3 regions of the Sinomonas sp. RB5 genome follow, and region 2 is predicted to be linked to each of the others. Evidence: predicted binding sites of a transcription regulator. Region 2 holds the regulator's gene; each other region holds the start of a gene.
The links. The regulator HrcA, encoded in region 2, represses chaperone genes, less so after heat shock. The targets are predictions, from matches to a motif close to TTNGCACTCGNNNNNNNCGAGTGCNAA.
Positions count from the first base shown of each region.

Region 1: the regulator HrcA is predicted to act here: its motif matches at 4,044-4,070, upstream of ACVWWH_RS12045 (FmdB family zinc ribbon protein).
Region 3: the regulator HrcA is predicted to act here: its motif matches at 5,726-5,752, upstream of groES (co-chaperone GroES).

Region 1 covers NZ_JBSSGJ010000009.1:65,613-74,936, reverse strand. Annotated here, with positions in the region: gene ACVWWH_RS12055 (DUF4011 domain-containing protein) at 1-2,872, shown strand, start outside; gene cpaB (Flp pilus assembly protein CpaB) at 2,896-3,606, opposite strand; gene ACVWWH_RS12045 (FmdB family zinc ribbon protein) at 3,701-3,967, opposite strand; gene ACVWWH_RS12040 (5-formyltetrahydrofolate cyclo-ligase) at 4,094-4,738, opposite strand; gene galU (UTP--glucose-1-phosphate uridylyltransferase GalU) at 4,787-5,707, shown strand; gene ACVWWH_RS12030 (GNAT family N-acetyltransferase) at 5,716-6,336, shown strand; gene ACVWWH_RS12025 (hypothetical protein) at 6,453-7,352, shown strand; tRNA gene ACVWWH_RS12020 (tRNA-Ala) at 7,441-7,513, shown strand; gene ACVWWH_RS12015 (DUF805 domain-containing protein) at 7,604-8,278, opposite strand; gene ACVWWH_RS12010 (malate dehydrogenase) at 8,377-9,324, opposite strand, start outside.
Region 2 covers NZ_JBSSGJ010000005.1:130,521-139,844, reverse strand. Annotated here, with positions in the region: gene holA (DNA polymerase III subunit delta) at 1-347, shown strand, start outside; gene rpsT (30S ribosomal protein S20) at 459-722, opposite strand; gene lepA (translation elongation factor 4) at 990-2,843, shown strand; gene hemW (radical SAM family heme chaperone HemW) at 2,843-4,093, shown strand; gene ACVWWH_RS08090 (DUF4870 domain-containing protein) at 4,109-4,510, opposite strand; gene ACVWWH_RS08085 (DUF3097 domain-containing protein) at 4,605-5,456, opposite strand; gene hrcA (heat-inducible transcriptional repressor HrcA) at 5,625-6,641, shown strand; gene dnaJ (molecular chaperone DnaJ) at 6,656-7,783, shown strand; gene ACVWWH_RS08070 (16S rRNA (uracil(1498)-N(3))-methyltransferase) at 7,786-8,562, shown strand; gene ACVWWH_RS08065 (GerMN domain-containing protein) at 8,563-9,324, opposite strand, start outside.
Region 3 covers NZ_JBSSGJ010000009.1:85,848-95,171, forward strand. Annotated here, with positions in the region: gene ACVWWH_RS12095 (acyltransferase family protein) at 1-1,301, opposite strand, end outside; gene ACVWWH_RS12100 (acyltransferase family protein) at 1,361-3,409, opposite strand; gene groL (chaperonin GroEL) at 3,596-5,209, opposite strand; gene groES (co-chaperone GroES) at 5,296-5,592, opposite strand; gene ACVWWH_RS12115 (hypothetical protein) at 5,822-6,208, opposite strand; gene ACVWWH_RS12120 (THUMP-like domain-containing protein) at 6,263-7,486, shown strand; gene ACVWWH_RS12125 (shikimate 5-dehydrogenase) at 7,723-8,541, opposite strand; gene ACVWWH_RS12130 (ribosomal protein bL36) at 8,585-8,707, opposite strand; gene ACVWWH_RS12135 (acyl-CoA dehydrogenase family protein) at 8,790-9,324, shown strand, end outside.

The DNA.
Region 1 (9,324 bases), on a different contig from region 2:
GACAGTGGGCGGTTGGGGGCGCCAGCTCGAGCTCCTCGTCGCCGTGCGGGAGAGCCTGGACAAGTTCACGCCCGACATCTTCGACCGCCCCGTCATGGACCTCATCGCCGCGACCGCCCCGGCCGCATGGCGGCGCGAGCGGGGCATCGAGGTCACCGCGCTGCAGCGTTCGCGCCTGCGCAGGGTTGCCAAGGAATACGTGCGCCCAGGAGTGCACCTTGCGGACCTCCACAGCTCGCTCGTGCTGGTCCAGTCCCAGCGCGAGGCCTGGTCCGCCTGCGCCGTGTCGCAGCGGCACCCCTCGGTTCCCTCGGGCCTCGCTGAGCTCCGCGAGGCGTACGTGGCGGCCGAGCGGGGACTGCGGCGCCTCGGGGCCATCGTGGCGCCCACCAAGCTCGGGGGACGCCTGCTCGAGACGGACATCGCCGAGCTGCGGACCCGTCTGGACGCGCTGGCGGAGGACTCCCCGATTCTGCGCTCCCTCCCGGAGCGGACGCTGCTCGAGGACGAGCTCCGCGAGCACGGGCTCACGGACCTCCTGGCCGACCTCACCGAGCGCGAGGCCGCGCCCGCCGTCGTCACCGCCGAGCTCGAGCTCGCGTGGTGGCAGTCCGTCCTCGAGGCCATGATCAGCGGCGACGACTACCTCGCGATGTCCGACGGCGAGCAGCTGCGCCGGGCCGAATCCGAGTTCGCCAGGGCGGACCGCGCGCACATCGCCAGCGGTGCTGCGAGGCTGCGCTGGCGGCTTGCCCGGGAGTGGGCCGAAGCCATCGAGCGCCACCCCCGGGAAGCGGAGTCGCTGCGGGCAATCCTCAAGGACGGCCGGATCAGCCTGACCGCCCTCGAGCGCCAGTCGCCGCGGCTCATCCGGCCGCTCGTGCCGGTGTGGATGTGCAGCCCCTACGCGCTCGCCGCCGCCCTGCCGCGGGACCGCCGGTTCGACGCCGTCCTCCTGCTCGACGCCGACTCGATGCCGCTGCGGGCGGCCCTGCCCGGCATCGGCCGCGGTCAGCAGATCATCGCCTTCGGCGACCCGCAGGTGGCCAACCCGCGCCCCTTCTCGGTCTCGGTCGAGCAGCAGGTCGGACAGCCGCTCGCCCCCTCGGTGGACAGCGCCCTGACCGCGCTGTCCCGCGTCCTGCCCTCCGTGCGCCTGCGGACCACGTACCGGTCCGTGGACGAGGACCTGGACCTCCAGCTGAGCCGGCGCTTCTACTCCGGGCGCCTCCGGCGGCTCCCCGACGGGCCGAGCGTGACCGGACTGGACCGGCCGTTCCTGCTCGAGTACCTGCCGGACGGCACGGGGCTGCCGAGCGGGGAGGACGGCGGGGTCGAGTCGGTCGCCGCCGAGGTCAACAGGGTGGTCGACCTGGTATTCGACCACGCGCGGCACCGCCCGGGCGTCTCCCTTGCCGTGGTGACCGCCAGCGCCCACCACGCCGCCCGCGTCGGAGAGGCGATCCGGCTCCAGATGGCCAACCATCCGGATCTCGTCGCCTTCTTCAGCGGCGGCGCCGAGCCGTTCCGCGTGGTGCACATCGACCGGGCCGGAGGCCTGGTCCGAGACCACGTCATCTTCTCGCTCGGGTTCGGCCGGACGCCGCACGGGCGCGCCATGCACCACTTCGGCCCGCTGAGCGAGCCCGGCGGCCGGCGGCGCTTCGCCCTCGCGATGAGCCGGGCCAGGCACAGCCTGCACGTGCTCAGCTGCTTCCAGCCGTCCGAGCTCGACGTGACGCGTCTGAGCGAAGGGGCCTCGGACTTCTACGAGCTGCTGGACCGCGAGCTCGGAGGCAACACCCAGCTCGGCACTCCGGCCACCCGCGCCGCGGCCAGCGCCGAAGCGCTGGGGGCCGACCCCCTCGTCACGGACCTGGGGGACCGCCTGAGCTCCCGCGGCGCCCGCGTCTGGCACCACTACGACGGTGCGGTGGACATGGCGGCCGCCATCGACCCCGTGCTGACCATCGGCCGCGAGGACCACGAGACGAGCGTCCCGGTGGCCGTCGAATCCGACGGCACCGCCCGGTACCGCTCCATGAGCGTGCGCGAGCGCACGCGCCAGCGGCCAGAGCTCCTCGGACGCCTCGGGTGGAAGCACTTCACGCTGTGGACCATCGAAGTCTTCACGGATCCCAGCGGCTGCGCCGAGATGATCGCCGGGGAGCTGGGCCTGGCCACGGACGCCGATGAGAACGGCACAGCCGGATTCCTCGACGGGGCCTGGGGCGGCGGCCACGACGGGCGCCACCGCCCCGCCGCGTCCGCGCAGGCCTGGGAGGCCGACGGGAGGACCCGCAGCCAGCGGGAGAGCGAGGGGACCACGGCCATGACCGAGCGTGACGAGGCCCAGGGCCCCGATCGGCGGGACCGGGCAGGCAGCGCGGACGGCGCGGACGGGGGCCGCGGAAGCGAGGGCCCGGCCGGTGCCGGGCCGGACGCTTCCGGCGCCGCAGCCGCGGGTCCGGAAGGCTTCGGGTCGTGGTTCGCCGACCGCGACGCGGCCGATGCTGAGGACCCGTCGGCGGGGGAGGCCGGGGCCGCTGGCGGCGCCGACGCCTACGCTGACAGCGGTGACTCCGACGCCAACGGCGGGAGCACCGACGAGGCGGGGCCGCAGGACGGCGACACCTCCGCTGAGGCGGACAGGGACGAGGCGGAGGCCGCCGCCGGCGAGCCCACCGAGACCGGCGAGCTCCGCCGCCCCCGCGGGTCCCGCCGCGTGACCGTTCCCGGCACGGGGCCCGCCGAGGCGGACGAGCCGGAGTCCGCGGCCGTCCAGCGGCCCTACGAGCCGGTGACGCGTCGGAGCGCCGAGCGTGCGCGCGAGCGGTGGCTCAAGGAGCAGCGGCCTCCCCACTGGGGCTGAGCGGCTGGCGGGCGCGACCCGCATCAGCGGGGCCCGGCCTCGACGAGGGTGAAGAACACCTTCCCGCGGGCCGACGCACCCGCGAGCCGGAGTGCCTGGTCCGGGCGCGCGGCGACGACAAGGAGTCCCTCGGCATCCTGCGAACCGAGCCACGGGGCGGCCCCGCCTGCCCCGCCAGGTCCGCCGGCCCAGAGGACGGGAATCTGGGCGGCGAGCGTCGTGCCCGCTCCGGGCCCACCGCCGGCGTCCGTGCTGAGCACGACGTCGATGAGCTGGCCCGGCCGCAGGAGCTGGAGCGAGGCCGGATCGGCCACCCGGACTGGGACCGCGGCCGTATCCGGGGCTGATCCCGCAAGGAGCCCCGGCCCCACGAGGCCGGCGTCGGTGATGGCCTCGCCACTGCGCACGGGGCCTGCAAGGCGCTGCCCCACGAGCCGGGAGGGATCCGAGGAGGCGCCCCGCGGCACCGCGTCGGCAGGGAGCCTGGCCACGCGCACGTCGCCTGACGCGACGGTGGCCCCGCCGGCGAGGTCCCGGGCCGCAACGGCCACGGGAGCCATCGCGGCCGAAGGCGGCGTGAGCTCGTGCACGGCGGCCCCCGCCGCCACGCAGAAGAGCGCCGCCGCGAGGGTGCGGCGGCGCCGGTCGAGGAAGCGGCGAAGGGGGCTGCGCGGGGCGGACGCCCAGGGGCGCACCGGGGCGGGCTGGCGCTTCGGCGCCGGGCTGCGTGTCATGACGCCACGCTAGGGCGGCGGCGCAGACGACGGGTCGGGGAACGCGTCTATGTGGACGACGCGCCCGGCGCGCAGCCGGGGGAGGGGAAGAAGGTCAGTTGGCTGCGGCCGCGGGAGCCGGCTTGGTGTCCTTCGGAGCAGATTCCTTGGCCGGGGAGGCGGCCGGGGCGCTGCTGGAGCTGCCGCCCCGGGAGTCGGTGCGGTAGAAGCCAGAGCCCTTGAAGACGACGCCGACGGTGTTGAACTTCTTGCGCAGGGTCCCGCCGCACTCGGGGCAGACCGTGAGCGAGGCGTCGCTGAACGACTGCACCGTCTCGAAGGCGTGGTCGCAGTCTTTGCAGGCGTAGGCGTAAGTAGGCACAGGAACTCCTTCTGGACAGGGCAGAGGCCGCAGCACCGTCGTCCGGCGGCGTCCCGGCACTGGGACGTCGGTCCGGTTGGCAGTCGCGGGCCTCGAGTGCTAATTCTAACAGGCTGCCGCGTGCGCCTATTCCGTGGTCTGGCCGGCGCCGCCGAGATCGACGATCCCGCCGGGAGTGAGGGCCGCGTCGACGCGCCGGTCCAGCGCATCGGCCGGGACTTCGCCCGAGGCGAGCACCTCGCCGTCGTACACCACCGCCGCGGTGGGGAGCCGGGCACCGAGCGCCGCCGCGAGGGCGAGGAAGCGGTCGTAGTAGCCCCCGCCCTGGCCGAGCCGGCGCCCCTCGCTGTCCAGGGCCGTGGCCGGCAGGACGATCCCCGCGACGGGGGGACGGTCGGGGCCGCCGGCGAGGACCTGCTCGGCCGGCACCACGGTGCCCACCGGCTCCTGCACGGGGGCGTAGCGGCTCCGCGCGAACTCGATGCCCGGGTGCCATTCGGTCCAGCCGAGCTGCCGCTCGGGGAGGCAGATCGGGAGCATGATGCGGAAGCCCGCCTCGTGCAGGTCCCTGACGAGGCCCGCGGTGGGCGGCTCCACGCCGACGCCGAGATAGGCGGTCAGGACGGCCCCCGGGGCCACGGTCCGTCGGGCCCAGGCGAGGCCGTGCCCCGCGATGAGGGGAGCCGCGGCGGCGACCTCGGCGGGTGCGAGGGCGCGGCGCGCCGACCAGATCCGGGCGCGCAGGGACGACTTGAGCTCGGCGGTGTCCATGGCGCGACTCTATCCGTGCATGTCCCGTACTCGTATAGAGTGTGGCTCGTGTCTACCTCCAGAGCTGTCAGGAAAGCCGTCATCCCTGTCGCTGGTCTCGGGACTCGGTTCCTGCCGGTGACCAAGGCCATGCCCAAGGAGATGCTCCCCGTCGTCGACAAGCCCGCGATCCAGTACGTGGTCGAGGAGGCGGTGTCGGTGGGCCTCGAGGACATCCTGATGATCACGGGCCGCAACAAGCGCGCGCTCGAGGACCACTTCGACCGCGTCCCGTCGCTCGAGTCCGCGCTCGAGGCGAAGGGCGACCGCAAGAAGCTCGCAGCGATCCAGGAGTCCAACAACCTCGGCGACATCCACTACGTCCGCCAGGGCGACCCGAAGGGCCTCGGGCACGCCGTGCTGTGCGCCGAGCGCCACGTCGGCAACGAGCCCTTTGCCGTGCTCCTCGGCGACGACCTCATCGACGAGCGGGACGAGCTCCTCGGCGAGATGATCCGGGTCCAGCAGGCCACCGGCGGCTCCGTCGTGGCGCTCATGGAGGTCCCCCGCGAGACGATCTCCTCCTATGGCTGCGCCGACGTCACCGAGGTGGAGGGCGAGAGCTACGTCCAGGTCCACGGGCTCGTCGAGAAGCCCGCGCCCGAGGATGCGCCGTCCAACCTCGCCATCATCGGCCGCTACGTGCTCCACCCCGCCGTCTTCGACGTGCTGCGCAGCACCGAGCCCGGCCGGGGCGACGAGATCCAGCTCACCGACGCCCTGCAGACGCTGGCGCGCCGCGAGGGCGAGGGCGGCGGGGTATACGGTGTGGTCTTCCGCGGCCGCCGCTACGACACCGGGGACAAGCTCTCCTACCTCAAAGCCGTCGTGACCCTCGCCTGCGACCGCGACGAGTTCGGCGCAGACCTGCGCTCGTGGCTCGCGGACTTCGTGGCCGAGGGCGCGGACGCGGCGTCGGCCCGCGGCTGACCCGGAGTATGTCGGCATCGGGCCTCTGGCCCGTCACCCTGCGCGCCGGGGACCTCGCTCTCCGGCCGCTGCGGATGGGGGACCGCGCGGAGTGGATGGCCGTGCGGTCCCGGAACAGGGCGTGGCTCGCCCCCTGGGAGGCCTCGAACCCCCAGCCGGGCGGCACTCTGCCCACCTTCCGGGACATGGTGCGGTCCCTCACGCGGCAGGCCAGGGAGGGGACGGCGCTGCCCTTCGTCATCACCCTCGACGATCCCCGCCTCCGCAGGGCGCCCATTGTCGGGCAGCTGACGGTGTCCTCGATCGTGTGGGGCTCGGCGCTCATGGCCACGCTCGGCTACTGGGTGGACCGCGAGCACGCCGGCCGCGGAATCGCGCCGACGGCAGTCGCGCTCGTGACTGACCACTGCTTCGGCGAGATGGGCCTGCACCGCATGGAGATCAACATCCGCCCCGAGAACGCCCCGAGCCTCCGCGTGGTCGAGAAGCTCGGATTCCGGCACGAGGGCCTGCGCCCCCGCTACCTGCACATCAACGGGGCCTGGGCGGACCATGAGTCCTTCGCCCTCACCGCCGAGGAGATCCCCGAAGGCGGCCTGCTCGGCCGGTGGCTCGCCTCGCGACGCTGAGCCGGCGGACGACGGCGGCTCCGGACGGAGCCGGCCCGCGCCTTCCCGCTGAGGTTCTCGCGACACACCGGCGCTAATACGGGCAGCGCCCCGGCGATCCTCCTACCGTTCTGAGTATGGATTTCGCCCTCAGCAGCTCGACGGTGCTCGGCGCTGCCGTGCTCGTGTGGCTGCTGTGGGTCGCCCCGTACTTCCTCCGCCGCCGCGCCGCCGAGCAGCCTGCCGGCGAGGCGGCCCTGCTCATGGAGTCCATGGAGCCGCTCCGACGCGAGGCCGCGCCGTCCAGCTCCTCGGGGACCGGCGGCTCCCTGGCCGCCCCCCGCGCCGAGGGCCGCCTGCCCGGCGGTGCGCCGAAGCCCCGCCTGCGCGTCCGCTGGGGACGGCTCGCCGTGGCCCTCACGGGCCTCTGCGCCCTCGTGGCGGCCGTGGTCACCCTCGTCCTCATGATCGTGGGCGTCCCTGCCTGGGTCCCGCTGGCCTGCCTGGCCGCCGCCGTCGGCTCCGTCGCCCTGCTCCGTTCCCTCGCCGTGCGCGACCGGAAGCGGCGGCTGGACCGTGCCTTCGGTGCCGCGATGGGCGCCCCCGCGCCGAGGCCCGCAGCGCCTGCGCGGACGGTGACGCCGAGCGAGGTCTTCGATGCCGGGCGGGAGCCCGTACCCGCTCCGCGCCCCGTGAGCCGAGAGGAACTCAGGGCGATCGCGCTCGACGTCGCGAAGGCGTCCCAGGCCAGCGCGGAGGAGGCGGCGCGGGCCAGCGGCGAGCAGGCCCCGGGCTGGGAGCCCGTGGAGGTGCCCCGGCCCGCCTATCTCGACGCCGCGAAGGCCGAGCGGCCTGAGCCCGCTCCGATCCAGACTGCGGCCGAGCCCAGGCCGGAGGGCCTTCCCCTCAAGCCCGCGGCGGAGGGCCCCGAGCCCGGGTCCGCGCCCGGCGTCCCGGCCCTTGGCACGGCCAAGACGGCCGCGCGTGGGGGAGCCCTGGGGAACCTCGACGAGGTCCTCCAGCGCCGCCGTGCCTAGCCCGTCAGCACAGCGGCCGGGAGCGGGCCGGCGCCCCGTTCCGATTTGGATTTTGGCGGCCGCGCCAGTAACGTAGTTCCCGCACCGAGGGGTCTTAGCTCAGTTGGTAGAGCGCTTCGTTCGCATCGAAGAGGTCAGGGGTTCAAATCCCCTAGGCTCCACGTTGTCCCTCATCAGAGGGCACTTTCAGGGTCCCAGCCATACCGGCTGGGACCCTGTCTGTGTTCTGGGGCGGCCCAGCGTCAGCCCTCTCAGGCCGGCCGGCTCCCGGGCCCCGGGCCGGCCTCAGGGCCGCTGCCCGGCGCGGCCGGGTTGGGCGGCGGCTGCGGCGGCTGCTCGGCCCCGTACGGCGGCGGCTGGACACCGTACGGATACTGCGGCGGCTGCTGGACACCGTACGGATACTGCGGCGGCTGCTCCCCGGGGCCCTGGGGCGGCTGCTGGAACCCGTACGGCGGCTGTTGGGCGTCGGCACGGCGCTTGAGGTAGCCGCTGCCGGGATACCGGTCGAAGCGCTGGCCCAGCGGGTTCTCCCGCTGGACGAGCATCACGATCAGCGCGATCCAGCCCAGCACGGGAACGAGGACGAGCAGCAGGAGCCAGGCGGACAGGTTCGCGTCGTGCAGCCGGCGCGCCGCGACCGCGAGGCCCGGCACCACGGTGGCGAAGAACCACAGGCCGCCGAGCGGGCTGGCACCCGTCGACTGGCCGTTGACCACGGTGGGGCTGATCGCATTCAGGATCCCGGACGCGATCGCCGAGGCAAGGGCCCACCACCAGTATTCGCTGCGGCTTGCGCGTCCGCTGAAGACCGCATACTTCTGGAAGACGCGCTTGACGGCCTCGACCGGGGGAGCGCCGTAGTAGGGGAGTTCGAGCGGGGGGACTGCGCCGCCTGCCGTGTACGGGGGCTGCTGGATGGTCATCGAACCGTTCCTTCCGCCGGAGGGGCGATGGATGGTGGGCGATGCCACCATGCTAGGAACGGCCGGGAGAGCCGCGGAAGGGTAGGAAGGCCCGGGCGTCAGCCGAGCAGGCCCAGCCCGCGCACCGCGTCCCGCTCCGCCTCGAGCTCGGCCACGGACGCGTCGATGCGGGCCCGGGAGAAGGCCGGGATGTCGAGGCCCTGCACGATCGCGAACCGGCCGTCCTCGCTGCGCACGGGGAACGAGCTCACGAGTCCCTCGGGTACCCCGTAGGAGCCGTCCGAGGCGACGCCGGCGGAGGTCCACCGGCCCGGCGTCCCGTGCACCCAGTCCCGCACGTGGTCGACCGCGGCGCTGGCCGCGGACGCCGCGGAGGACGCGCCGCGGACGTCGATGACCTCGGCCCCGCGCCGCGCCACGCGCGGGATGAACTCGGATTCGAGCCAGTCCTGCTCCACGAGCGTCGGCACGGGCTGGCCGCCCGCGGTCGCGTGGGTGACGTCGGGGTACTGGGTCGCCGAGTGGTTGCCCCAGATGGACACTCCGTCCACGTCCGAGGTCCGGCAGCCGAGCTTGGCGGCGAGCTGGGCCACGGCCCGGTTGTGGTCGAGCCGCGTCATGGCGGTGAAGCGCTCACGGGGCACATCCGGGGCACTCGTCGCGGCGATGAGCGCGTTGGTGTTCGCCGGATTGCCGACGACGAGGACGCGCACCCCGCTCGCCGCGTGGTCGTTGATGGCCCGTCCCTGGGGCCCGAAGATGCCGGCGTTCGCCTCGAGGAGGTCGGAGCGCTCCATGCCCGCCGTGCGGGGCCTGGAGCCCACGAGCAGGGCGACGTCGGCGCCGTCGAACGCCTCTGCCGGCCGGTCGGTGACGTCGACCGAGACGAGGGGGCCGAACGCGCAGTCGGCGAGCTCGAGGGCCGTGCCCTCCGCGGCCCGCACCGCCGCGGGAACCTCGAGGAGCCTGAGCCGGATCGGCACGTCCTCGCCGAGCATGGCGCCGCTCGCGATCCGGAAGAGCAGCGCATAGCCGATCTGGCCTGC
Region 2 (9,324 bases):
CCCTCGCCGGCCAGAAGGCAAAGGCCCTCTCGGCCTTCCGGCATGCCGTCGAGACGGGCGTCGACCCGGTGCCGATGGTCGCGGCCATCGCCGCCAAGCTCCGGACCCTCGCGAAGGTCGCCGGGGCGCGCGGCTCCGCCCAGAGCATCGCCCGGGAGCTGGGCATGCAGCCCTGGCTCGTCGAACAGGCCCAGCGGGACATCCGAGGCTGGACCCCGCAGAGCCTCGCCCTGGCGATCCGGGCCGTCGCCGAGGCGGACGCCGAGGTCAAGGGCCTCGCCCGCGATCCCGCGTACGCCGTAGAGCGGGCCCTCTCGGCCGTGAGCTCGGCGGCCCGGGCCCGCTGACCCCCGGCCCGGGCCCGCCGAGACCGGGGCCAGCTGGCGCCACGGAGGCCGGAAACAGCAAGGGCCGGCATCCGTCGCGGATGCCGGCCCCTGCCGAGAAGAGCTGCTGGGTCAGCCGACCTTGCCGACCTTCTTCGCGATGCCCGACTTGCGGTTCGCGGCCTGGTTCTTGTGGATGACGCCCTTGCTCACGGCCTTGTCGAGCTTCTTGCTCGCGTAGGCCAGAGCGGAGACAGCGGCATCCTTGTCAGCGGAAGCGACGGCGGTGTTGACGGCGCGGATGGCCGTCTTCAGCTCCGACTTGACCGCCATGTTGCGCTGGCGGGCCTTCTCGTTGGTGAGAATGCGCTTCTTCTGGGACTTGATGTTTGCCACGTATGGAACTCTCTTGTTGATGCCAACAGGGTCTAGAGGGCGTTCGGACCGACCATCGACTGAGCGGCGTGGGGATGCCTATGGCAGCCGGTCGTCAGTGCCCGCCGACCTGCACGGACACACAGCAGACAATGCTAGCAGACTTCCGGGCGCGCGCTCCTCGCGGGCGCGGGAGCGGCGGACGCACCGCCTATGGGAGACTAGGAAGTCAGCAATCCACCGTGGGCAACCACGCCTCGACAGTATTGACAGTGAGGACCGTTCACCGTGTCTCCCATGGCCCGCACCGCGCCCGTGCCCGCCGCGACGGATCCGTCGATCATCCGCAACTTCTGCATCATCGCGCACATCGACCACGGAAAGTCGACCCTCGCGGACAGGATGCTCCAGTTCACGGGAGTCGTGCAGCCGCGGGACATGAAGGCGCAGTACCTCGACCGGATGGACATCGAGCGCGAGCGCGGCATCACCATCAAGTCCCAGGCGGTCCGCATGCCCTGGGAGGTCGACGGCACGGCCTTCGCCCTGAACATGATCGACACCCCCGGGCACGTCGACTTCACCTACGAGGTCTCGCGCTCGCTCGCGGCCTGCGAGGGCGCGGTGCTCCTCGTCGACGCGGCCCAGGGGATCGAGGCGCAGACCCTCGCGAACCTGTACCTCGCGATGGAGAACGACCTCACCATCATCCCGGTGCTGAACAAGATCGACCTGCCCGCGGCCCAGCCCGAGAAGTACGCGGAGGAGCTCGCCAACCTCATCGGCGGCAACCCCGACGACGTCCTGAAGGTCTCCGGCAAGACCGGCGTGGGCGTCGAGGGCCTCCTCGACCGGATCGTGCGGGACATCCCGGCACCCGTGGGCGACGCCAAGGCCCCCGCCCGCGCCATGATCTTCGACTCCGTGTACGACACCTACCGGGGCGTGGTGACGTACGTGCGCGTCGTCGACGGCTCCCTGAGCCCGCGCGAGCGGATCCAGATGATGTCGACCAAGGCCAGCCACGAACTGCTCGAGATCGGCGTCATCTCCCCGGAGCCCATCCCGTCCAAGGGGCTCGGCGTCGGCGAGGTGGGCTACCTCATCACCGGCGTCAAGGACGTGCGCCAGTCCAAGGTCGGCGACACGATCACGAACCTCTCCAAGCCGGCGTCGGAGTCCCTCGGCGGCTACCAGGACCCCAAACCCATGGTGTTCTCCGGCCTCTACCCGCTGGACGGCTCGGACTACCCGGACCTGCGCGACGCCCTGGACAAGCTCAAGCTCAACGACGCGGCGCTCGTCTACGAGCCCGAGACGTCCGCCGCGCTCGGCTTCGGCTTCCGCGTCGGCTTCCTCGGCCTCCTCCACCTCGAGATCGTGCGCGAGCGCCTCGAACGCGAATTCAACCTCGACCTCATCTCCACCGCGCCCAACGTCATCTACGAGGTCACCCTCGAGGACAAGTCCGTGGTGACGGTGACCAACCCGAGCGAGTTCCCCACGGGCAAGGTCAACGAGGTCCGCGAGCCCATGGTCTCCGCGACGATCCTCGCCCCGAACGAGTTCGTGGGCGCCATCATGGAGCTCTGCCAGGGCCGGCGCGGCCAGATGAAGGGCATGGACTACCTCTCCGAGGACCGCGTGGAGCTGCGCTACTGGATCCCGCTGGCCGAGATCGTGTTCGACTTCTTCGACCAGCTCAAGTCCAAGACCCGCGGCTACGCCTCGCTCGACTGGAAGGCCGACGGCGACCAGGTCGCCGACCTGGTCAAGGTGGACATCCTGCTCCAGGGCGAGCAGGTCGACGCCTTCAGCGCGATCACGCACCGCGACAAGGCCTATGCGTACGGGACGATGATGACCGCGAAGCTGCGCGAGCTCATCCCGCGCCAGCAGTTCGAGGTGCCCATCCAGGCGGCCATCGGCTCCCGCATCATCGCCCGCGAGAACATCCGGGCCATCCGCAAGGACGTCCTCGCCAAGTGCTACGGCGGCGACATCACCCGCAAGCGCAAGCTCCTCGAGAAGCAGAAGGAGGGCAAGAAGCGCATGAAGATGGTCGGCCGCGTCGAGGTGCCCCAGGAGGCCTTCATCGCGGCGCTCACCACCGACGAGTCGAAGGACAAGGCGAAGAAATAGTGCCCAGCACCCTTCCTCTGGGCGACCCGGCTCCGGCCGACGGCGCCCTGCCGCCCCAGGCGGCCGTCGCGGCGGGGGAGCGGGGCTTCTCGCTGTACGCCCACATCCCGTTCTGCTCCGTCCGCTGCGGGTACTGCGACTTCAACACCTACACGGCCACCGAGCTCGGCGGCGGCGCCTCGCAGGCGGACTACGCCGCGACGGCCGTCTCCGAGGTGCGCTTCGCGGCAGCCGCGCTGGACGCCTCCGGCGTGCCTCGCCGTCGTCTGTCCACGGTGTTCTTCGGCGGCGGCACGCCGACCCTCCTGCCCGCACAGGACCTCACCGCGATCCTCTCTGCGGCGGTCGCGGAATGGGGGCTCGAGCCGGGAGCCGAGGTGACCACGGAGGCGAACCCCGACTCGGTGACGCCCGCGTCCCTCCAGGCCCTCGCCGAGGCCGGATTCACCCGGGTCTCCTTCGGCATGCAGTCGGCGGTGCCGCACGTGCTCAAGGTCCTCGACCGGACCCACACCCCGTCCCGGGTGCCCGAGGCGGTCCGGTGGGCGCGCGACGCGGGACTCGACGTGAGCCTCGACCTGATCTACGGCACCCCGGGCGAGTCGCGCGACGACTGGCGCGCCTCGCTCGACGCGGCGCTCGCGTGCGAACCGGACCATGTCAGCGCCTACGCGCTCATCGTCGAGGACGGCACGAAGCTCGCGGCCCAGATCCGCCGGGGCGAGGTCCCCGAGGTGGACGACGACGACCACGCCGAGAAGTACGAGCTGGCCGACGCGGTGCTGGGCAGCGCGGGCTTCCACTGGTACGAGGTCAGCAACTGGGCCCGCGGCGCCGCGGGCCCGGGTCCGCAGAGCGCGCGCTTCGAATGCCGGCACAACCTCGCCTATTGGAACGGCGGCGACTGGTGGGGCATCGGGCCGGGCGCCCACTCCCATGTGGGCGGCGTCCGCTGGTGGAACGTCAAGCACCCCACCGCGTACGCCGGGCGCCTCTTTCAGGGCGTCTCGCCGGCCGCGGCCCGGGAGACGCTCGACGACGGCACGCGCCGCGTGGAGCGAGTCCTCCTGAAGGTCCGGCTCGCCTCCGGCCTGCCCACGTCCGACCTCGATGCCGGGGGCCGCGCGGCCGTGGCCGGCCTGATCGCCGATGGCCTCGTGGACGGGCCCAAAGCCCTGCGGGGCCGTCTGGTCCTCACGCTGCGGGGCCGGCTCCTCGCCGACGCGGTCGTGCGGGCCCTGCTGCCCTGACCCGGGCAGCAGGCATCACTTGATGAGGTGCAGGTTGTAGCGGTACTGGTACGGCTGCCCGCGGTTGACCTGGATGCCCGCCGTGACCGAGAACACGGTGAGCGCGATCCAGAGCAGCGTCGCGAGGACAGAGAACACGCTCCCGACGAAGGGAATGTACCCGAGCAGGTTGAGCACGACCGCCGCGACCGTGGGCGGCAGCGTGAAGTTCAGCGCTTCCTTCGATTCCTGCGCCGTGAAGGGGCCGCGGTCCTTGAAGACGAGGTAGATCAGCAGCGACGGGACGAAGCCGAGGATGCCGCCGAAATGCGCGAGGGTCGCCCATTGCCGGTCCTCGGACGCCGTCAGCGGCGCGGGGACCGTGGCACCGTTGTCCTGTCCGGCGGTGCTGCGGGGGTCCTTCGGGTACTCGGCCACTGATGAATCCTTGCCTGTGGTTCCTTGCGGTCTTGGCGCCCACGCCGGCCGCACGGCCGCCGGGAGCAGTCCAAGGATATCCAAGGTTGCCTCTTCAGGCGGTCAGGAAGTCGATGACCTCCTCGACGCGGCCCAGCAGGGAAGGCTCGAGGTCGGCGTAGGTGCGCACGGCTCCGAGGAGCTTCTGCCAGCCGAGCCCGACGTCCTCCGCGGTGCCGTGCGGCCACCCGAAGGCCTTGAGGATCCCGGTCTTCCAGTCCACGCCCCGCGGGACGGTGGGCCAGGCGGGGATGCCGAGCACCGAGGGCTTGATGGCCTGCCAGACGTCCACATAGGGGTGGCCGACGACGAGCACGTTCCCGGCGGCCCCGGGCACCGCCATCGCCTCGGCCACGATGCGCGACTCCTTCGAGCCCTCGACCAGGTGGTCGACGATGATCCCGAGCTTCCGGCCCGGTCCTGGGCCGAACGCCGCCACGGCCCCGGCCAGGTCGTCGACCCCATGCAGGGGTTCGACGACGATCCCCTCGACGCGGAGGTCGTCGCCCCACACCTTCTCCACGAGCTCGGCGTCATGCTTGCCCTCGACCCAGACCCGGCTCGCCTTGGCCACCTGCGCGCGCATCCCCTCGACGCGGACGGAGCCGGACGCGGTGCGGGCCGGGGGCGCGGGCTGGGTCCTCGGGGCCGGCGGTCCGACGCGGACGGGACGGCCGTCGAGGAGGAACCCGAACCCGAGCTGGAACGAGCGCGTCCGCCCGCGCCGGTCTTCGAGGCTCATCACGTGCATGCCCCCGGACTTCTCCACGCGGACCACGGCACCCACCCACCCGCTCTCGGCGTCCTCGAGGACGAGCCCGGGCTCGGCGGGGACGAGGGGCAGTTCGGCACGGGAGGGGGCAGCGAGGTCGGCCGGCCCCCAGGAGTCATAGCTGAGTCGGTCCACCCGCCGCATCCTACGGCGGGTCGCCCCGGAGGGCCCCGGGGACGCGCCGTGGCCGAGTGCACAGCACGGGGGTTCCCGCCGGACCCGGTGGGCGTACTAGACTTAGCACTTGATCCCAGAGAGTGCTAAGCCGCGGGTGTGCCGCCCGCCGTCGCAGCAGGAGGTGTGATGAACGAGCCCCGCAAGCTGGAGGTCCTGCGGGCGATCGTGGAGGACTACGTCCACTACCGCGAGCCCGTCGGGTCCAAGGCGCTCGTGGAACGCCACCGGCTCGGCGTCTCGAGCGCCACCATCCGCAATGACATGGCCGCCCTCGAGGACGACGGCCTCATCACGGCACCCCACACGAGCGCCGGCCGCGTGCCGACTGACAAGGGCTACCGGGTCTTCGTGGACCACCTCGCTGCGGTGCGGCCGCTGTCCGCCGCGGAGAAGCAGGCGATCCAGACCCTTCTGGGCGGTGCGGACGACCTGGACGACGTGCTCGAGCGCACCGTCAGGCTCCTGTCCCAGCTGACCAACCAGGTCGCCGTCGTGCAGTACCCCCAGCTGGGCCGCGCCAAGGTGCGGCACGTCGAAGCGGTGTCCATGGCCCCGCGCCAGGTCCTGCTCGTCCTCATCGCCGACACCGGCACCGTCGAGCAGCGGGTGCACACCCTCAGCGAGGACGTCGACCGCGACAGGCTCGCGTACCTGAGGCAGCGGTTCCTCGAGGGGCTGGCCGGGACGGCCGTGGGACGGCTCGCGGTCGGGGCGGCGGAGGTCGTCGCCTCGCTCGCTCCGCAGGACCAGCGGCTCGGCGCCGAACTGGCCCACGGCCTCGGCACCCTCGCAGAGGCGAGCCGCGAAGACCGCATGGTGATGGCCGGCACCGCCTACCTCGCAAGGTCCAACAGCGACTTCCTCCAGAGCATCTCACCCGTGCTCGAAGCGCTCGAGGAACAGGTGGTCCTGCTGCGGCTCCTCTCGGAGATGGCGGCCGATCCCCGCGGCGTCACCGTGACGATCGGCCGGGAGAACCCGTATGTCGGCCTGGCCGAGACCTCGGTCGTCGCGACCGGCTACGGGCAGGACGACGGACCGAAGCTCGGCATCCTCGGCCCCACACGCATGGACTATCCGGCCACGATGGCCGCAGTGCGGGCGGTCGCCCGCTACCTGTCGAAGATCATCGCCGGAAGCTGAGAAGAAAGAGAACTGTGAGCAGCCACTACGAAACCCTCGGCGTGCAGACCGACGCGACCCCCGAGGAGATCAAGAAGGCCTACAAGAAGCTGGCCCGCAAGCTCCACCCGGACATGAACCCGGGCGAGGACGCCGCGGACCGCTTCAAGGCCGTCACCCACGCCTACGAAGTCCTCTCGGACCCGCAGAAGCGCCGTGTCTATGACACGACGGGCAACGAGAACGGCACCGACAACGGCTTCTCCGGCGGCTACAACGGCGCGGGCTTCGCGTTCCAGGACATCTTCGAGACCTTCTTCGGCGGCGGGGCGGGGCAGTCGGGCCCGGCGTCCCGGGTGCGGCGGGGGCAGGATGCGCTCATCGCCGTCCGGATCGAGCTCAAGGACGCCGTCTTCGGCGTCAACAAGAAGCTCGAGGTCGACACCGCGGTCGTCTGCGGCCGCTGCGACGGATCGTGCTGCGAGCCCGGCACCGAGCCGGTCCGCTGCGGCGTGTGCGGCGGCTCCGGGCACATCCAGCGCCCCGTGCGCTCGATCCTCGGCCAGGTCATGACCATGGCCACGTGCCCCACCTGCCAGGGCTTCGGCACGGAGATCCCCAGCCCGTGCAACGAGTGCGGCGGGGAGGGGCGCGTACGGAGCCGGCGCTCGCTCACGGTCAAGATCCCGGCCGGGGTCTCCACGGGCACCCGCATCCAGCTCGCGGGCCAGGGCGAGGCCGGAACGGCCGGCGGTCCGTCCGGGGACCTCTACGTCGAGATCCGGGTGGCCGCGCACCCGACGTTCACGCGCGAAGGCGACGACCTGCACGCGACCCTCAGCGTCCCCATGACCGCGGCCGCGCTCGGGTCCGAGATGACCCTCGAGACGTTCGACGGCGAGCACAGCATCACCCTGCGGCCCGGGAGCCAGTCGGGTGACGTGGTGACCCTGCACGACCTCGGCGTGGCCCGGCTGCGCGGCACGGGCCGCGGGGACCTCCTCGTGCACGTGCGGGTCGAGACCCCGACCAAGCTCGACGCCGAGCAGGAGGAACTCCTGCGCCAGTTCGCCAAGCTCCGCGGCGAGCAGGTCGGCGAGGGCAAGCTCGTGGGCAGCGGCGGCATGTTCGCCAAGCTCCGCGACAAGCTCGGCAACCTCTGACGATGTCCCGGCCGCTCTTCTACGTCGCCCCCGGCGCGCTCGACGGCGCGGTCCCCGGAGGCACCATGACCGTGGACGGCGCCGAGGGCCGTCACGCCGTCGCGGTCCGGCGCCTGGGCGTGGGGGAGGGCGTCGACGTCTCGGACGGCGCCGGAACCCGCGCCGTCGGCACCGTCAGCAGGGCCGAGGGCTCCGTGCTCGAGGCGGTCGTCGACACCGTGCTGCACGAGGAGCGCCCTCCCTTCCGGCTCGTGCTCGTCCAGGCGCTGGCGAAGGGAGACCGGGACGAGCTGGCCGCGGAGACGGCGACAGAGCTCGGTGTGGACGCGGTCGTCCCGTGGCAGGCCGAGCGGTCGATCGTGCGGTGGAAGGGCGAGCGGGCCCAGAAGGCGCTCGCGAAGTGGCGCTCGGTGGTCCTCGCGGCAGCCAAGCAGGCCCGCAGGGCCTGGGTGCCGGACGTCGAGCCGGCGGTCGACGGCGGCCGCCTCGCCGAGCGGATCGCGCATGCGCGGCTCGCGGTGGTGCTCCACGAGGAGGCGAGCGAGTCGCTCACCGGCATCCTGCGGGGCGTGGCCCCGGGGGACGGCGAGGGCGAGATCCTGTTCATCGTCGGCCCGGAGGGCGGCATCAGTCGGGCCGAACTCGAGCGCTTCGTCCAGGCCGGCGCGCGCCTTGCGCTGCTGGGACCGCACGTGCTGCGCTCCTCGACGGCCGGGCCGGCGGCGCTGGCCCTCGCGGGCGAGCACCTCGGCCGGTGGGGGAGCCGGGACGGCCGCTAGCTAGCCGGTGACGGTGAACGACTTCGAGTCCCAGGCCGAGGTGCTCGAGGTCGCCGAGGGCGAGGCGTCCTCGGCCGGCAGGATCCGGACCTCGTAGTCCCCGGGCGGGAGGTTCACCGCGAAGGTGAATTCGCCCACGTGCCCGGCGTCATGGCCCGAGGTCACCGTCCCGCTGACGTACACCGACCGGTTCCCCTGCGCGTCGTGCCGCAGGACCTGCCACGCGAACGGCTTGTCCGGCTGGGTGGCCCTGCCGAAGACCTTGAGCGAACCCTTGAGCCTGCTGCCCTCCTGCGGATCGATGATCCATACCGGGGCGATCATCGAGGGGTCCCGCTGCATGAGCTGCCCCAGCTGGACGCGCTGGAACGCGAGCTGGGAGGTCCGGCCGTCGACCAGGAGCATGACCGAGATCGGCTGGCCGGCGTCGACGAGCCCCGAGCTGGCAGCCGCCGCTGTCGCGGTGTAGACCAGCTGCTGGACCGCGAGCTGGGCCGTCGGCTCGTCGACTCCGGTGTTGAAGGCGTCGTCCGAGACGTCGACCGTGATGTAGTTCCGCCCGGAGACGGACGCGGCAAGCTTCTTGGGCGACTGCCAGGGGCTGAAGTAGTGGGGGTCGAGCGGCTTCTGCGACATCATGATCCGCAGCGCGGTCGCGATGGGGTTGTCCCGGGAATCGGCGTCGCGGAACTCCCGGTAGAGGTAGACGCCGTCCCGGGCCCGGCCGAGCCAGTACACCGGCGCCTTCGCCGAGGTCTGGGA
Region 3 (9,324 bases), on a different contig from region 2:
TCGGGGTGGCCGTTGTAGCCGGGCACCAGCACGGCGGCGCCCGGGTTGTCCCGCGAGGCGTTGGCGAGGGCGCGGTGGTTCGCCGCGTCGAGGGAGGTCTGGACGCTGCCCACGAGGACCGCGACGGCCGCGCCGCACGCGGCGAGCGAGATGAGTCCCCGCCGTCGGTTCTTCTCGGGCCACGCCCAGGCGCGCCACGGGCGGTCGATGAAGCGCGTGGTCAGGTATGCCAGGACCACCGAGCCGGCGATCGCCGCGCTGCCGGAGAGCCAGCCCATCCGCTCCTTGCCGGAGACGGCGAGGGCGATGACGAGGACCGGCCAGTGCCACAGGTAGAGGCTGTAGGAGATGTCGCCGAGCTTGCGCAGCGGCGGAGTGTCCAGCAGCCGGTGGACGCCCCACCGGCCGCCGGAGTCGGCGGCGAGGATCACGGCGGAGGCCGAGAGCGTGGGCCACAGGGCCGCGGCGCCGGGGAACATGCCGTCCACCCGCAGGATGAGCCCGCAGGTGACGATCCCGGCGAGGCCGATCCAGCCGGCGATCGCCGCCACGCGCGCCGGCAGGTCGACGCGCTGCGCGACCAGTGCCACGAGGGCCCCGAGGGCGAACTCCCACAGGCGGGCGAACGTGTCGAAATAGGCCTCGGACTGGGACACGGCGGTGAAGTAGACGGAGTACGCGAGCGAGCAGAGGAAGATCGCCCCGAACACCTTCAGGAGCACGCCCCAGTAGTCCAGCGCGCGGGCCCGGCACAGGGCAGAGACCGCCACGAAGATCACCGGGAAGACGATGAAGACCTGCCCCTGGATCGAGAGCGACCAGAAGTGCTGGAACGGGCTCGCGAGGGCGTGGTCCCCGGCGTAGTAGTCCACGGCGTCCCGCTGCAGGACGAAGTTCTCGACATACCCCAGCGACGCCCAGGCCTGCTCGAGGACGGGACCGAGCCGCGTGGGCGGCAGGAACGCGAGCACGGCCACCACCGTGCCGATGATGGTCGCCACGGCAGGGGGCAGGAGGCGGCGGAAGGTGTGGATCCACCGCTTCACGAGCCCCACCCGCACGCCGCGTCGGTGCCGGTCGAGGAACTGCCCGGTCATGAGGAAGGCCGAGACGAGCAGGAACACGTCCACGCCCCCGGAGACCCGTCCGAGCCAGACGTGGTACGCGACCACGAGGCCGAGCGCGACGGCCCTCAGCCCCTGGATTTCGGGCCGGAACCCGCGCCTCGCCGACCGCGCGGTGCCCGTGGGCCGCTCCGGCTGACGGACCGGGTCCAGGGTCTCAGGGCGCGCCGGCGTCACGTCGAGGGCCTCCTCAGGGCTGGGGCGGAAGCTCCCAGTCTAGACGAGGCCGCCACTCATCACGTAAGGCCAGCCGCTGAAAGACGCTGCCCGAGGATGGTCGCCATCGACGCCGAATAGGTCCTCGTGACGTGGTTGTCGTCGAGGTAGACGTACGTGTTGCCGATGACCCCGTGGCACACGCCGCCCGGGCAGAGCAGGTCGGTCATGTCGATCTGCACGAAGTGCTGACGGTGCGCGGCCGCGAAGTCGGCGAGCGGGTTCTTGGGGGCCAGCAGGGACGACTGTGGGGCGCTGCACTTGGGCGACGAGGCGCCGTTGCGCGCCACGCAGTCGGCCATGTTGAACGTGAAGCGCGGGTTGTCGCGGACCGCTACCACGGTGGAGCCCTTCGCCGTCAGCGCGGCGACGACGGCGTCGAGTCCCGGCGAGAGCGTCTCCGCGGGCGAGGACGCCGCAGCCACGGTGCCGACCATGAACACGGTCCCGGGCGGGTTCGCCGTGAGGTAGGCGGCCACGGAGGCGTTGAACGCGTCGCAGTCGGGGTTGCCGGACTTGGTGGTGGGCGCATAGATGCAGCCGCCCTTCAGCAGGGAGACGACGCGCTCCCCGCGCTGCTCGGCCACCGGCTCGAGGGCGGCCATCCACTGCTCGGAGTGCGAGTCGCCGACCACCACGATGGTCTTGGCCTCGCTCGCCGCGACCGCGTTCATCCCGCAGACGGAGGCGAGGGAGTCGGGGACCTTGAGGTCGCTCGAGCACTTCTTGGGCAGCCCGTACCAGTCGGTGGGCACCTTCTGGGCCACCGGTATGAGGCTCGCCGTGGAGGAGGCCTTGTCGTCGTAGTCCGGGTCGAGGGCCTTGGCTCCCGGGTTGTCGACGGCGGCACGGGCCTCGACCTGCGAGGTGGTGGTCTGCACGCTGCCCTGCACCGCGGCGATCGGCGCGACGCCGACGAGCACGCACGCGGCCACCCCGGCGAACCCGTTGCGCAGGCGCAGCTCCGGCCACCGCCATGCCCGCCACGGGGTGTCGACGAAGCGGATCGTCGCCCAGGCGAGCAGCACCGAGACGAGGATGGCCAGGGTGCCGAGGAGCCAGCCGGCTTCCCCACGCTGGCGCCAGGTGAGGGCGATCACGAGCACGGGCCAGTGCCACAGGTAGAGGCCGTAGGAGATGTCCCCGAGCTTCCGCAGCGGCTTCGAGGCGAGGACCTGGTGGACGCCGAAGCGGCCGCCGTGCTGGGCAGCGAGGATCACCGCCGCCGCCGAGAGCGTGGGCCACAGCGCGATCGCGCCGGGGAAGAGCCCCTGGACGTCGAGCACAAGCCCGCAGGCCACGATCGAGGCCACGCCGCCCCAGCCCATCACGAGCGCCGCGCCCTGCCCGATGCGCACGCGGTCGATCGCGAGCGCGAGGAGGCTGCCGAGCGCGAACTCCCAGATGCGGGCCGGCAGGGAGAAGTACGCCTGCACCTGGTCCGCGGCGGTGAACCAGACCGAGAACGCGAACGAGGCGGCGAAGACCGCCGCGAAGCCCACGGTGAGGACCTTCTCGTAGGCGAGGCCCCGGCGTCGTGCGAAGGCTCCGAGCGCCACGAAGACCAGCGGGAAGAGGATGAAGATCTGCCCCTGGATCGAGAGCGACCAGAAGTGCTGGAAGGGACTCGCGAGCGAGTGGTCCTGGGCGTAGTAGTCCACGGCGTCGCTCTGCAGGAGCCAGTTCTCCACATAGCCGAGGGACGCCGCGCCCTCCCGGAGCACGTCCCCCCACCGCGTGGCGGGGAGGAAGATGACGGCGGCGATCACGGTTCCGGCGATCGTCACGGCGGCGGCGGGAAGAAGACGCCGGAAGACGTGCAGCCAGTGCCGGAGCAGGTGGGTGCGCTCGCCGCGGCGGTGCCGGGCCACGAACTGGCCGGTCATGAGGAACGCGGAGACCATGAGGAACACGTCGACCCCGCCGGAGACGCGCCCGAGCCACACGTGGTAGAGCACCACCAGCGCCACGGCGACCGCCCTCAGGCCCTGGATCTCCGGTCGGAAGACACGCCCCCCACTCGCTTGCCTGTGTCCTTCGGCCACCACGCCAGCCCCACTCTCCTTCACGTCAGCCGATTTTCCTGCCCCTCCATTGCGCCCCGCCCACCTGTGCGTTCCCTGTGAGCGGCGTTGCCCCTCCCTATGCAAAGCACCCCGGCACGCGGGGCCCTGCCGGACGGACGACGGCGGCCGCGCCCCTCGTGCGGGAGGGGCGCGGCCGCCGTCGTGCTCGCCTGAGCGGGAGGGCCAGCCTCAGTGGCTGTGGCCCCCGTGGGCGTCCTCGGCCTCGGCCGGCTTGTCCGCCACGAGGGTCTCCGTGGTCAGGACGAGGGCCGCGATCGAGGCGGCATTCCGCAGCGCGGAGCGGGTCACCTTGACCGGGTCGATGATGCCGGCCGCGAGGAGGTCCTCGTACTCGCCCGTCTTGGCGTTGAAGCCGTGGTTCACCTCGGCCTCGGCCACGCGGGCGGCGACGACGTAGCCGTCGTGCCCGGCGTTCTGGGCGATCCAGCGCAGCGGCTGGACGAGCGCGCGGCGCACGATCGAGACGCCCACCGCGGCGTCGCCGTCGAGGGCCTTGACGTCGGCGTCCTCGTCGAGGGCGCGGACCGCGTGCACGAGGGCGGAGCCGCCGCCGGCCACGATGCCCTCCTCGAGGGCTGCGCGGGTCGAGGACACGGCGTCCTCGATGCGGTGCTTCTTCTCCTTGAGCTCGACCTCGGTGGCCGCGCCGACCTTGATCACGCCGATGCCGCCGGCGAGCTTGGCGAGGCGTTCCTGGAGCTTCTCGCGGTCCCAGTCCGAGTCGGTGCGGTCCAGCTCGGCGCGCAGCTGCGCGACGCGGGCCTGCACATCCTCGGCCGTGCCGGCGCCGTCGACGATGGTCGTGTTGTCCTTCGTGACGGTGATGCGGCGCGCGGTGCCGAGCTGCTCGAGGCCGACCTGGTCCAGGGAGAGGCCGACCTCCGGGGAGACGACCTGCGCGCCGGTGAGGGTCGCGATGTCCTGGAGCATGGCCTTGCGGCGGTCGCCGAAGCCCGGGGCCTTGACGGCCACGACGCTCAGGGTGCCGCGGAGGCGGTTGACGATCAGCGTCGAGAGGGCCTCGCCGTCCACGTCCTCGGCGATGACGAACAGCGGCTTCGAGGCGGAGAGGACCTTCTCGAGGAGCGGCAGGAAGTCCTGCAGCGAGGAGATCTTGCCCTGGTGGATGAGGATGAGCGCGTCCTCGAGGACGGCCTCCTGGCGCTCCGCGTCCGTGACGAAGTACGGCGAGAGGTAGCCCTTGTCGAACTGCATGCCCTCGGTGAGCACGAGCTCGGTCTGGGTGGTCGAGGCTTCCTCGATGGTGATGACGCCGTCCTGGCCCACCTTGTCGAAGGCTTCGGCCAGAAGCTCGCCGATCTCGTCGGACTGGGCGGAGATCGCCGCGACGTTCGCCACGTCGCGGCCCGAGACCTCGCGGGCGTTCTCCTTCAGGCGGGCGGCGACGGCCTCGACCGCCACCTCGATGCCGCGCTTGACCTCGCCGGGCGCCGCACCGGCGGTCACGTTGCGCAGGCCCTCCTTGACGAGGGCCTGGGCGAGGACGGTCGCCGTCGTCGTGCCGTCGCCGGCGACGTCGTTGGTCTTGGTGGCGACCTCCTTGGCGAGCTGGGCGCCGAGGTTCTCGTACGGGTCGTCGAGCTCGACCTCGCGGGCGATCGTCACGCCGTCGTTCGTGATCGTGGGCGCGCCCCACTTCTTGTCGAGGACCACGTTGCGGCCGCGCGGGCCGAGGGTGACCTTGACGGTGTCGGCGAGCTTGTCGACGCCCGTCTCGAGGGCCTTGCGCGCGGCGTCGCTGAATGCGAGCTGCTTAGCCATTCGCTACTCCTGTGTCTGGATCAAGTGTCTGGATCAAGCACGACACCCCGGCCGCAGTGAAACGGCCGGGGCGCAGCGCGGGAGCGTTACTTGACGACGATCGCCAGGACGTCGCGGGCCGAGAGCACGAGGTACTCGGCGCCGCCCGTCTTGACCTCGGTGCCGCCGTACTTGGAGTAGAGGACGACGTCGCCGACGGTGACGTCCACGGGCACGCGGTTGCCGTTGTCATCGACGCGGCCGGGGCCGACGGCGACGACCTCGCCCTCCTGCGGCTTCTCCTTCGCGGTGTCCGGGATCACGAGGCCGGACGCGGTGGTCTGCTCGGCCTCGAGCGGCTTGACGACAATGCGATCCTCGAGGGGCTTGATGGAGACCGACACGGATCTCTCCTTTACATCAACGGGTCACGGATGGTGAGCCGGGCAAGCAACCGTCGTCGCGGGTGCCGGGAGCGTGCCTGACAGGGTTAGCACTCGGCACGGCCGAGTGCTACTGGCGACTCTAGTGAGCACGCTGGCACTCGGTCAAGGCGAGTGCCAACTGGGTGTCGGGAAGGGGCCGGGAACCGGGGCGTTGGCGGGTGCACCCGAGGGGTCCGGCACCGGGGGCCTATTCGCCCGCGAGCTCGTCGTAACCGAGGTCGTCGCCGTCGTCGTCGGCGTCGAGGCCGCGCGTGGCGTACATGACGGCGACCGAGACCACGAGCGCGACGCCGCCCACGACGAGGGCGACGATTGCCCCGATCTTGGCGCCGAGGAACTGGTCCCGCAGCGACCGCGCCTCGTCCGTGGCGTCGCTGATGTTCTTGCCGCCCACCGAGTAGACGGTGGCGTTGAAGGCATCCAGGGCCATCACCACGACGAGCAGCACGGCGGCGACCACTGTGATGACGATGCCCGCGATGAGCACGGGCCGGGCGTACGGCCGGAGCCGGGTGAGGAGGCCCGCCCCCTCCGGTCGAGCTGGAACGGGATCGACGCTGGGGCTGGTCTCCATGCCCACCAGCCTATCCAATGAGCTGCGGGCGCGGAGCGCACTACGCTGGATGGCATGCCCGACGACCGACATGCCCCGGACCAGCTGGCCCCTCTGCTGACACCCGAGGGCTGGGCACTGCTCAACTCGCTCGGCCCCTACCGCGAGGAGGACGCCCTCGCGATCAGCGGCCGGCTCCGCAAGGCGGGGCACTCCCCCGAGCTCGTCTCGGCGGTCCTCTCCCAGTCCCGGCTCCGCGCCCGCGCCGCCGCCAAGTTCGGCGGGTTCGCCTCCAGCATGCTCTTCACTCGGGCCGGCCTCGAGCAGGCCACCCGGCTCTCCGTCGCGGCCCGCCACGCCCGGCGGTTCGTCGACGCCGGCGTCCGGCGTGTCGCGGACCTCGGATGCGGGCTCGGCGCGGATGCCATGGCCATGGCGTCCCTCGACCTCGAGGTCACCGCGGTGGAGCTCGACGAGACCACCGCCGCGTGCGCCACGATGAACCTCATGCCGTTCCCGCAGGCCCGGGTCGTGCACGCCGACGCCCAGTCGGTGGACCTCGCCGGGGTGGACGGGGTCTGGCTCGACCCCGCCCGGCGTTCGACGTCGGCCTCCGGCACCACCCGCCTGTGGGACCCAGAGGAGTTCTCGCCGCCGCTGAGCTTCGTCGAGGGGCTCGCCCGCCGCGGACTGCCCGTGGGCGTGAAGCTGGGCCCGGGCCTGCCCCACGAGTCGGTGCCCGCGGGCTGCGAGGCCCAGTGGGTCTCGGTGCAGGGTGACGTCGCCGAGGTCGCCCTGTACTTCAACGCGCTCAAGCGGCCCACCGTGCGCAGGGCCGCCCTCGTGCTGGCGAGCGACGGCGCGGCGGAGCTCGTGGCCGAGACCGACTTCGGCGCCGGGGCCGAGCCGCGGATCGGCCCGCTCGAGGGCTTCCTCTACGAGCCCGACGGCGCCGTGATCCGGGCCGGGCTGGTGGCCGAGCTCGCCGAGCGCCTGGGCGGCACGCTCGTGGACCCGCACATCGCCTACATCTGCGCGCCCCAGCTCGTGCAGACGCCGTTCGCCAAGGCATACCGCGTGCTCGAGGTGCGGCCCTACAACGTCAAGGCACTGCGGGCGTGGGTGCGCGAGGAGGGCATCGGCGTGCTCGACATCAAGAAGCGGGGCGCCGCCGTCACGCCCGAGGAACTGCGCAGGGTGCTCCTCGCGGGCCAGCGCAAGGGTGCCACCGGCAAGGCCACGCTCGTGCTCACGCGCATCGGCGACGACCGCGTGGCCGCCGTGGTCGAGCCCGCCTGACCCGGGGTCACGCCTCACCCAACCCGGGGTCACGTCTCACCCGACCCGGGGTCACGCCTCACCCAACCCGGGGTCACCTCTCACCCACCCCGAGGTCACCTCTCACCCGCCCCGAGGTCACGTCCGAACCTGACCCCGCGTCCGCCCAAACCTGACCCCGCGTCCGCCCAAACCTGACCCCGGGTCCATCAAGACCTGACCCCGGGTCCATCAAGACCTGACCCCGGGGCGAGGCGTCACTGGGCGCGCATGAACTCCTCCGCGGCGCGCACCTGCTCGTCGGTCGGGCGCATGCCCGTGTAGAGGACGAACTGCTCGAGCGCCTGGATCGTCATGACCTCGGCACCGGAGATGACGGTCTTCCCCGCGGCGCGGCCGGCCTTGATGAGCGGCGTCTCCGCCGGGAGGGCCACGACGTCGAAGACGACGCGCGCGGCGTCGACCGCCGAGACCGGGAAGGACAGCGATTCGGCATCCGGGCCGCCCGCCATCCCGAGGGGGGTCACGTTGACCAGGACGTCCGCGGTGCGGTCCCCCAGCTCCGGGGCCCAGGCGAAGCCGTACAGCTCGGCCAGCCCGCGGCCCGCGGACTCGTTGCGGGCCACGATCGTCACGTCCGTGAAGCCCGCGTCGCGGAACGCCGCGGCGGTCGCCTTGGCCATGCCGCCGGAGCCGCGCAGCAGGACGGACCACGCGGGGTCCAGCGCGTTGCGCGCAATGAGCTGGGCGATCGCGGTGTAGTCGGTGTTGTAGGCGGTGAGCACGCCGGAGTCGTTGACGATGGTGTTGACCGAGTCGATCGCCGCCGCGGACGGGTCCATCCGGTCCACGAGCGCGATCACGTCCTCCTTGTACGGCATCGAGACCGCGCAGCCCCGGATCCCGAGCCCGCGCACCCCCGCGATGGCCTGGGCGAGGTCGGTCGGCGCGAACGCCTTGTAGATCCAGTTCAGCCCGAGCGCGTCGTAGAGGTAGTTGTGGAATCGCGTCCCGTTGTTGCTCGGCCGGGCCGAGAGGGAGATGCACAGCGTCATGTCTTTGTTGAGGATCGGCACGGCACAAGGCTAGTGCCGCGCCGACCCCACGCGCGCGGGCCTGCTAGCCCTGGCGCGCCGAGAGCCGCGGGCTCCTCTTGTTGATGACGAACGTCCTGCCCCGGCGGCGCACCACCTGCGCCCCCGGGACCTTCTTCAGCGCACGCAGCGAGTTGCGGACCTTCATGATGCTCCTTCCACTGGTTGATGAGAGCCGTTTGCAATAACAGAGTCTGGCCCTGCCGCATTCCCCGGTGTGCAATGGGAGCATGGAGCACACCGAGGGGGCCGCGGACGCCGCCAACCAGGCGCCCCCGCGGGCCGGGATCGACGAGTTCTCCGCCAACGCAGCCCTGGTCGACGGCGTCCGCCGGTTCGGCGCGAGCTGGGCCTCGGGAGAGCTCGCTGCGGTGGGGCGGCTGGTCGGGTCCGAGCAGTTCGCCGAGAACGCGCGGCTGGCCAACGTGCACCCGCCCCTGCTGCACGCCCTCGACCGGTACGGCGGGCGCCGCGACGAGGTCGAGTACCACCCCGCCTACCACCACGTGCTCGCCGCGGCGGTCGCGCACGGCGCCGACACCGCGGCGTGGGCGGACCCGAGGCCCGGCGCCCACGTGGCCCGGGCCGCCGCGTTCATGCTGTTCGCCCAGGTCGAGCCCGGCCACGCCTGCCCGGTCTCGATGACCCACGCCGCCGTCCCCGCCCTGTCGCGGCAGCCCGACGTCGCCCGCCTCTGGCTCCCCCGCCTCTACGGCGACGGCTACGAGCCCCGCCTCCTCCCGTCCGCCCGCAAGCCGGGAGCGC